Regions from separate parts of the Arthrobacter ginkgonis genome, predicted to be linked through region 2. Evidence: riboswitches for the same ligand, from Rfam matches in the RefSeq annotation. Region 2 holds a riboswitch; the other holds the start of a gene.
The links. Region 2 has a riboswitch for cyclic di-AMP ahead of ABD912_RS06620 (C40 family peptidase). Riboswitches for the same ligand answer to the same signal wherever they lie in the genome.

Region 1: linked by a shared signal. The riboswitch ahead of ABD912_RS22485 (M23 family metallopeptidase) and the one ahead of ABD912_RS06620 (C40 family peptidase) in region 2 are both predicted to bind cyclic di-AMP.

What each region holds. Positions count from the first base shown of each region.
Region 1 is NZ_BAABEO010000035.1:38,026-42,434, reverse strand. Features, by position in the region: gene mobA (molybdenum cofactor guanylyltransferase) at 1-102, opposite strand, end outside; gene ABD912_RS22495 (HNH endonuclease) at 99-596, opposite strand; gene ABD912_RS22490 (C40 family peptidase) at 844-1,644, opposite strand; cyclic di-AMP (ydaO/yuaA leader) riboswitch at 1,651-1,799, opposite strand; gene ABD912_RS22485 (M23 family metallopeptidase) at 1,932-2,954, opposite strand; cyclic di-AMP (ydaO/yuaA leader) riboswitch at 3,075-3,255, opposite strand; gene ABD912_RS22480 (metal-dependent transcriptional regulator) at 3,333-4,028, opposite strand; gene serC (phosphoserine transaminase) at 4,225-4,409, shown strand, end outside.
Region 2 is NZ_BAABEO010000009.1:8,060-12,468, reverse strand. Features, by position in the region: gene ABD912_RS06630 (NADH:flavin oxidoreductase) at 57-1,160, opposite strand; gene ABD912_RS06625 (ArsR/SmtB family transcription factor) at 1,340-1,678, shown strand; cyclic di-AMP (ydaO/yuaA leader) riboswitch at 2,457-2,610, shown strand; gene ABD912_RS06620 (C40 family peptidase) at 2,617-3,468, shown strand; gene ABD912_RS06615 (hypothetical protein) at 4,123-4,409, shown strand, end outside.

The sequences.
Region 1 (4,409 bases), on a different contig from region 2:
GTGCTCAAGCAGCGTCTTTCCGCGGTGGACCAGCAGCGGCTTGGGTTCCCCGCCCAGGCGGCTGCCGCGCCCGCCCGCAACGACGACGGCGTCGAAGTTCATGCGGCCCCGCTGCGCAGGAAGTCGGTCCAGGCCGGGGCGGGGCGCTCCAGTTCGGTGATGTACCACTGGGGCCCGTGCGGCCGGGTCGGGACGGTGCGCAGCGTCCAGCCCAGCTGGCGCAGGGTCTTGTTGCCCTTGGCGTTGTTGCAGGTGAGGCAGCAGGCCACCAGATTCTCCCATGTGTCTTGGCCCCCGGACGAGCGCGGCTGGATGTGGTCCACGGTGGAGGCGTGGCGCCCGCAGTACCCACAGCTGTGTCCGTCCCGGCGCAGCACCCCGCGCCGTGTGACGTTCGCCGCCTCGCGGTACGGGACCTTGATGTAGCGGTGCAGCAGGATCACTGACGGACGGCCCAGCACCTCGCGCGGGCCAACCACGGGCTCGCCCTCCTCGGCCAGCACGCTGGCCTTGCCGGTCAGTACCAGCAGCAGGGCGCGGCGGAAGGTGACGACCGCAAGCGGTTCGTATCCAGCATTCAGTACCAGGGTTCGCATCAGCGTTCCTCGTTGTCCTGACGGGCCGCGGGCCCTTTGGTGACGCATCGCTCGCGGCATCCAGCATGGGCTATCGAATCCTAGCCTAGTCCCCTCGGCGATTCGCGCCACCTGCCGGAGGGTTCCAGGACGCGCATCGGGGAATCTTCACCCGGATTTCGCCCGGATGTGGCGTTGTCCCCGGCCCCGGAAACGCAAGAAGGCAGGACCCGCCCAAAAGGGGGATCCTGCCTCAAGGCGGGTGGTGCTAGCCGCGCAGGGTGTAGTACCCGTACAGCGGGTTGCGGGTGACGTCGTGGATGATGGTGTCCACGGTCGGGTTCTGGGCGCCGACCATCTTGCCGCCGCCGAGGTAGATGCCGACGTGGCCTCCACCGTTCTGGAACACCAGGTCGCCCGGCTTCGGGCTGCTGGTGCGCACGAACTGGCCGGAGGCCAGCAGGGCGGAGGTGCCGCGGGCGACGTTGATGCCGTGCTGGGCGTAGACGTACTTCACGAAGCCGGAGCAGTCCCAGCCGGAGGTGCTGGCGCCGCCCCAGACGTAGGGAACGCCAACGTACTTGGCGGCGGTGGCCGCGATGCCGCCCAGCTTGGAGGTGTCCACGGAGGCGGAAACCTTGGCCGAGGCGACGGAGGTGGTGGCCCCCGCGCTGGTGCGGGTGGTCGGGGCCAGCGCGTTGCTGGAGGCGTTGCTGCTGGAAACGGTGTTCGCGACGGCGGCGACGACCGGGGCCGGAGCAGGCTTGGAGGTCAGCTCGGCACGCTCGATCGAAAACTTCTTGACCGCGTCCTTCGAAACGGCGACGGCCTTGACGGCGACGCGCTCGGCGTTCAGGCCCTCGGCCGGAACGGCGGAGGCCTCGCGGGTGGCGGTGGTGTTCTGGGCCGGAACGCCCAGGGTCAGCACCAGGCCGGAAGCGGCTGCGATGACGGCGGCCTGGCGGCCGACCGAGCCGGCGTTGGACGCAACGGCCTTGGAAATCGCTTCTAGCGGGTTGGTGCGGACGGGAGTCGCGCGGTGGCGACCCAGCACTTGGCTCTTGGACACGTTAGTTAGGCCTCTCCCAATGCCTGCGAGGTAAGCTGTCGGGTTCGAGTGGGAGTCACTCGGCATCCACCCGTTTCCGGGCCGGACACTTAACCCCAAGGATCCTTGCGGATCCAAAATGTGGGTCCCCCGCCACTGCCAAGCGATTCTGCGAACGGACCTCGGTCGGTGGCAGTGTTCGGCACTCCGCCCGAGGGTGTTGGATCCTTGCCGATCCAGCACACGGACAACGGTAACGGAAAATCACCCGAAAGTCACATTCTGGTCACGGAACGGTATTTCTCCGGTTACAGCCAGCCCGCGGGGTCCACCGCTTTGCCATTAATGAGCACTTCGAAGTGCAGGTGGCAGCCCGTGGAGTTGCCCGTGGTTCCGCTCAGCGAAACCACGTCGCCACGCTTCACTTTTGCGCCCACCGAAACTTTGAGACTGGTGTTGTGGTTGTAAGTGGTCTGCAACCCGTTGCCGTGGTCGATCACCACGCGGTTGCCGGAGTGCCCGGCCCAGCCGGCCTGGACGACCGTTCCGGCGGCCGCGGCCTTGACCTCGGTGCCGCATTCGACGCCGTAGTCCTGCCCGATGTGGGTCACGGTGCCGCTGCCGCCCCACGGGTCGGGACGGACGCCGAAGCGGGACGTGACCCGCACATCGGCGAGCGGCTGGGCCAAGACCCCCGCCGTCTCCACCTTGGTGACGTCGCCACCGGCCGCGGACATCAGCTCGGTGAGCTGCTGGTCCTTCGAGAACGTACTGGTCAGGGCGGTGCGCTCGACGGCATATCCGTCGGCGGCGGGAACTGTGACATCCGCCACGGCGGCGGAAGCCTTCGCCACCCGATCCTCGGCGGCGTCGCCGAGCGCGGGGTAGGCGGCGGCCAGCGCCAGGCCGGAGACGGCGGCCACGGCGGCGATCTTGTGGCTCAGGCCCAGCGTGTCGCGCTGGAACCGCTGCGGGAAGGCAATGACGTTGCCGGGCTCGCCGGGGGCCGGGCTGGCGGGCGCCTCGGCGGACTGGGCCGGGAGGTCCGCTTCCGGCAGCTGGGGCAGCTCAAGGGCCGGATCCGGCAGGGTCTCCGGATTCCGCACGCTGTAGCGCATGGAGGTGGAGAAGCGGCGGCCAACGTACCCGGCGGCGTCCGGGTCCATCGTGGGCACCGCGGGCCGGACCTCCGGCTGCGCGGCGCGGCGGGACTCGCCGCGCGGGCGCTGCGGAACGGCGGGAGCCGCTGCGTTGGGGGCCGCTGGCGCGGCGGGGGGAGCCGCGGGGGCGGCGCCGGGCCGCGCCGGAATCACCGCGGGGGCCGCTGGCACCATATTCCGGGCCGCTGGCGCTGCGTTCGGGACCGCTGGCGCGGGGACCGGACGCGCAGCGTCCAGCGGTCCGGCGGCACGGCGGCGGCCGGAAACCTTTTGTTCCGTCAAGTCGACAACCTCTCAGGCGCCGGCGAAGTTAGCTGTCGGATTCGGGTCTGAGATCAACCCGGCCGAGCCCGTAGACGGACCCGACTTCACCCCAAGGCTGCGGCGGGGAATACCGCGCACCGGAATTTGTGGATCCTCCGCCCCTGTCGTACATGCGTGAACGGATCCGGTCCGCCGACAGGGCTAGGCGTTCGAACTGGATGAAGGAAACGAGTCTCCTCCGCTATCTAAGATAGCGGCCGATTTGTAAAAGTAATAATTCCGTTATCAAGCAGCGCGTGACACGAAGACATGCACGCTGACCTCCGAGGGGAGCTCCAGCGCCCCCTCGATGCCGTCGACCCGGACCACCACGTAGTCTCCGGCGCGCTCCAGCGTGACCGTCGCGCCCGGGCGGATGCCGCCGTCGTCCAGCTGCGCCAGGAGTTCCGGGTCGACCTGGATCGTCTCGGCCAACCGGGCCACCACGACCGGTCCGGTGACGCCGCGGGCCAGCGCCTTGTCCAGGTTCTCCACGCCGGACGCGAAGCCGGAGACGGCGGGCCCGCCCAGGGCCTCGAGGCCGGGGATCGGGTTGCCGTACGGCGAGTCGGCGGGGCGGCCCAGCAGGTCGTACAGGCGCTGCTCGACGCGCTCGCTCATGACGTGCTCCCACCGGCAGGCCTCGTCGTGCACGTATTCCCAGTCGAGGCCGATCACGTCGGCCAGCAGGCGTTCGGCCAGGCGGTGCTTGCGCATCACCTCGGTGGCCAGCTGGCGCCCGGACGGGGTCAGCTCCAAATGGCGGTCCTCGGTCACCACCAAGAGTCCGTCGCGCTCCATCCGCGCAACGGTCTGGGACACGGTGGGGCCCGAATGGCCCAGGCGTTCGGCAATGCGCGCCCGCAGGGCGGTGATCTGCTCCTCCTCGAGTTCGAGGATGGTCCTCAGGTACATCTCGGTGGTATCGATCAGATCAGACACAGCTGGAACTCCTGTAGGGATCAATGGGAATCAAGGGGCGGCAACTGGTAAGCGGCCTCCCCTAACTGTAGTGCCCGTAATCAATTGCGGTGCGGTTCTGCGTTCGGCGGCATTTTGCGAGACGATAAGGGCTGGTGTGGGCCGTCCCCACGATCCGACGCGCCCCCACGTCACCGGAACATCCACGAGGAGCAGCATGAGCACCTTCCCGACCATTCCCACCGATCTCCTGCCCGCCGACGGACGCTTCGGCGCGGGCCCCTCGAAGGTCCGCAAGGAGCAGATCGATGCCCTCGTTGCCGCGGGCCCGACCCTGCTGGGCACCTCCCACCGCCAGGCGCCCGTGAAGAACCTGGTCAAGAGCGTCCAGGAAGGCCTGCT
Region 2 (4,409 bases):
GGCAACGCGGGCCGGGCCGGGCGTTGTCCGCCCGGCCCGGCCGTGGTGGCGCGGACTTACGCGGGCCCGTCCAGCTCCCAGTCCTTCACATCCGCCAGGGGGGTGAACAGGGTGGGGTCCAGCTCGCCGAAGTCCAGGTTGTTTCGGACCAGGTGCGGCCAGTTCCGGTTGGCCAAGGCCGCCTTGCCCAGTGCGATGACGTCCGCGGCGCCATCGTGCAACATCGAGGCCGCGGTTTCCGGGGCATCCAGGTTGCCGTTGGCGATCACAACTACTCCCGAATGCCGCTTGGCCAGCGCGGCGAGGGACTCCGGGCCGTCCTCGAATGCCGGCGCGGTTGCCCTGTATTCGGTGGTGTGGATGAAGTCGACTCCGGTGGCGCCCAGGGTGGAGAAGATGACCTTCGCTTCCTCGGCACCTCCGCGCCACCGGTGGTCGTTGTCGCTGACCTTGGACTGCGAGATGCGGATTCCCACGGTCATGTCCGGGCCGACGGCCTCGCGCACCGCGCGGCAGATCTCCGCGGGGAAGCGCACCCTGTTTTCGGGTGACCCTCCGTACTCGTCGGTCCGCTGGTTCATGTAGTCGGTCAGGAACTGATCCAGCAGGTACCCGTTGGCGCCATGGATTTCGACGCCGTCGAAACCGGCCGCCTTGGCGTGCAGGGCGGCGGCCACGAAGCCTTCCCGGACCTGGCCCATCTGGGCCGGGGTGATCTCCGCGGGAACGGGGTAGGGCCCTTCTCCACGGTAGAAGGCCAGCTGTTCGCCCTTGGGTGCCACCGCCGAGGGGCCCACTGAGGAGTCCATGAAGCGGTTCCCCTGGGCCTGCGCTCCCGCGTGCATGAGCTGGGCGAAGATCCGTGCGCCTGCCGCGTGGACACCGTCAACGACCTTGGCCCAGGATTCAGCCTGCTCCCGGGTGGCGATGCCGGGCTGGTACAGGTAGCCCTGACTGTGCGCAGTGTCGGGATAGATCCCCTCGGTGATCAGAAGCCCGAAGCCTCCGCGCGCGAACCCCTCGTAGTAGGAGGCCATCCTTTCCGTGGCGTGTCCGTCCTCGGTTGCGCTGATCCTTGTCATGGGGGCCAGTGCCACCCGGTTCTCCAGTTGGGTCGAGCCGATCGCAAGGGGTGACCAGAGCGGGCTGAAATCGGGCATGGGGAACTCCTTCATAGTCGGTGGGCCAGAACGGGCAAGCCGCACAGGGGCCCACCGCTAAGGGTCGCAGCGACGCCCGCGAGGATCCACCCTCAAGGCTAGTACGACATCCGTCGTACTACTAGATTTATCGTACAATGGATGCGGGGTCAATCAAGCAACCAGGAGGCGGATTGCCGGTGCGCATCCTCGCCCACCCCGACCGGGGCGAGTTGCAGCTGGATGCCGTGCTGTCCGCGTTGTCCGATCCGGTGAGGCGACGGATCGCCAGCCAGCTCGCCGATGGCCTCGACGACCAGGCGTGCATCGCCTTTCAGCTGCCGGTCAGTAAGTCCACCTCCACGCACCACTTCAGGATCCTGCGCGAGGCCGGCGTGATCGAACAGCACTACAGGGGCACCGCGATCCTCAACTCGCTGCGAGCAACCGACCTCAAAGCCCGGTTCCCGGGACTGCTTCAGGCGATCCTCCAGGCCGCCCGCAACGACGCAGCCTCCCCCACCACCGAGCGGCCCTGACAGGCCCCCGGCCCGCCAGCCACCTTCGCGGAGGCAGGAAGCGCTAGGAACGCATCCGCTGGTCACGGGCCGCCGGCAGGGCGCTTCGGTTCCCACCGGGCGAACGGCTACCTGTCTCAAGTCGCCCGCCACCCAGCGGGAGCCCTCTGCCATTCCGGCGGAACCTATTGACTTGGCCGATCCACCCCAAGATTCCGCAGCGCCCGAGAGATGCCCCTCAGGGCCGTAGAAATGCCGACCGGGACCACACAGGCCATCGGGACTCGATTCCCCCGCTCCCCTGCCGTCTCACAACGGGTGGGTTTCAAGACACATTGTCGAGATGCTCGCCATTCCTTGCGTGGTTCGCCATGCTCAACGTAACGGCGGCGCAGGCCGCCGGGAGCAATGCCCGGTGTCCGGGCGCACGGAAAAGATAGGTAGGTCTGCGGTGCCTCTTTCGCGGGCCGCCGTGTCCGGGGAACCGTCGGTCGATCCGGCCGCCGCACGCAACGCCTCGCCGACCCCTCACTCCGCCGCGCCCTCACGCTCCTGCTCGTGCCCGCCACCCTCACGGCCTGCAAGCCGCGGGGCAGAGCGCCGCAAAGACGGCCTGAGATGGGATAAGGAACCCGGCGGGCACCACTTCCCACGCGCGAAGGTAACCAAAAAGTTGCCGCTTCGTGACCGAATTGTGACTTTAGAGGCGATTTCCTGTAGGTTCGAAGCCATGCCGAGCCTCCGTACGGTTCGGCCTGCTCGCGCGGCCTGCCGAACACTGCCGCCGCCCGAGGTCCCTTTGCATAAACCGCTGGGCAGTGGCGGGGGAACCACATTTCGGGTCCGCACGGATCCTTGGGGTTAAGTGCCTCACGCCGGCCTTCCGGCACGAGGCACCGGGTGGCTCCCACCCGAATCCGACAGCTCACCCCGCAGGCATTGGGAGAGGTTCAAACATCGTGTCCAAGCGCCAAGCTCGCGGTCGCCACCGTGCGACGCCCGTCCGCACCAACCCGCTCGAGACCATCTCGAAGGCAGTCGCCTCCAACGCCGGCTCGGTGGGCCGTCAGGCCGCCGTGGTCGCCGCGGCTTCCGGCCTGGTGCTCACCCTGGGCGTTCCCGCCCAGTCCACCCAGGCCGTCGGCGAGGCGGCAGGCGCCCCGGTCGACACCCTCGCCACCGAGCGTGTCGCGGTCCAGGCGGTGGCCGTCCCCGACACGGCCGTCAAGAGGTTCGAGATCGATCGCGTGGCCCTGAAATCCACTCCGGCCCCCGCGCCGAAGCCGGTCGTCGCGGCCGTCGCCGCTACCGTCTCGGCCTCCGCGAACGATGCGCGGGGCGCCGCAATGACCAGCGCCACCCGCACCGCGCAGGCCGCCACCGCGGCAAAGCCCGCGGCAGCGAAGCCCGCGGCAGCGAAGGAAAAGGCGGCCACGCCCGCCATCAGTGCCAGCACCGCCTTCGGAAGCCGCATTGCCAGCATGGCGTTGGGCTTCAAGGGTTCACCCTACGTCTGGGGCGGGAGCTCGCCCTCGGGCTGGGATTGCTCCGGATTCGTCCAGTACGTCTACGGCAAGGCCGGCATCAGCCTCCCGCACAACACGACCGCGATCCGCACCAGCGGGAAGTTCGTTCGCACCTCCACCCCGAAGGTCGGCGATCTGGTCTACCAGAACGGCGGAAGCCATGTGGGCATCTACATCGGCGACGGCAAGATGATCGGGGCCCAGAACCCGTCGGTCGGGACCGTGATCCGGGAGGCGGACAGCCCCTACGGCCCGCTGATGGCCTACTACACCCTGGCCAGCTAGCACGCCGGCTTCGGCCCCCAAGGACGCGCCTCGGAGGAAGCGAACGTCCTTCAGGCGCAGGGAAAGGGAGCAGTCCTCGGACTGCTCCCTTTCCCGTTCACATACCGATGGCACATGTCGGAAAACGACCCGAAATGCGGCCAGCAAGGCACCGCCAGAGACCACCCCGCTGTCAGGTTCATCCACCCGCCAGCTCAGGGGCAGCCCCTGGGAACTCGATTGTCAGTCGTCGGTGCGTATCCACACTCGTCGACCCATGGTGCGAAGCTCCCCGGACTTCGACCCAACCCTTTCGGCCCTGTCCGCCGGAGGAGGTCCTCCGCAGCATTGCGGGATCCGCCAATGCGTCGCCCGCTTGCGATGGCGTCATGTCTCGCAGCCGGAGGGATGCAAGACGGTTTGTCGAGACAGAGGGACGGTCCCGCGCCCCTGATGGCATCGGGCGGTGAGAATGGTTGAATGACCATACGTCCAAGGGGGAGTAGGCGATTGGTGAACAAGCGCTGGGCGGCCGGACTCGGCGTCGCCGGCATGGTGTTCGCGGCAGGAGCCGTGACGGGATGTTCCGCGTTTCGGGACTACTAGGGCGATACGTGCGACGGGCGCAAGCCGGTCGATTCCCTGGAACAGGCCGGCCGCGATCTGGTCACCGCCGTGTACGCCGCCGACCTCACCGGGACATGCCGGGTCACCCATCCTTTCCCGGGAGGGGTGCTCGACGATGCGATGGTTGCCCATACCCGGGAAATCCTGACCGCACGGGGCATCACCCCGCAGAATGTCGCGGTGGTGGTGGGCGAGCAGTTCGGAAGCGGCATCCCCGTCCAACTGACCGACGGCAGCAACAGCACCTCCCGCGTGGTTGAGGTGGGTGGAGTCAGGGTCCGCGATGTCGGATACACGATCGGGCTGCCGTCTGAGGTTTACTCCGAAGTGCGCGA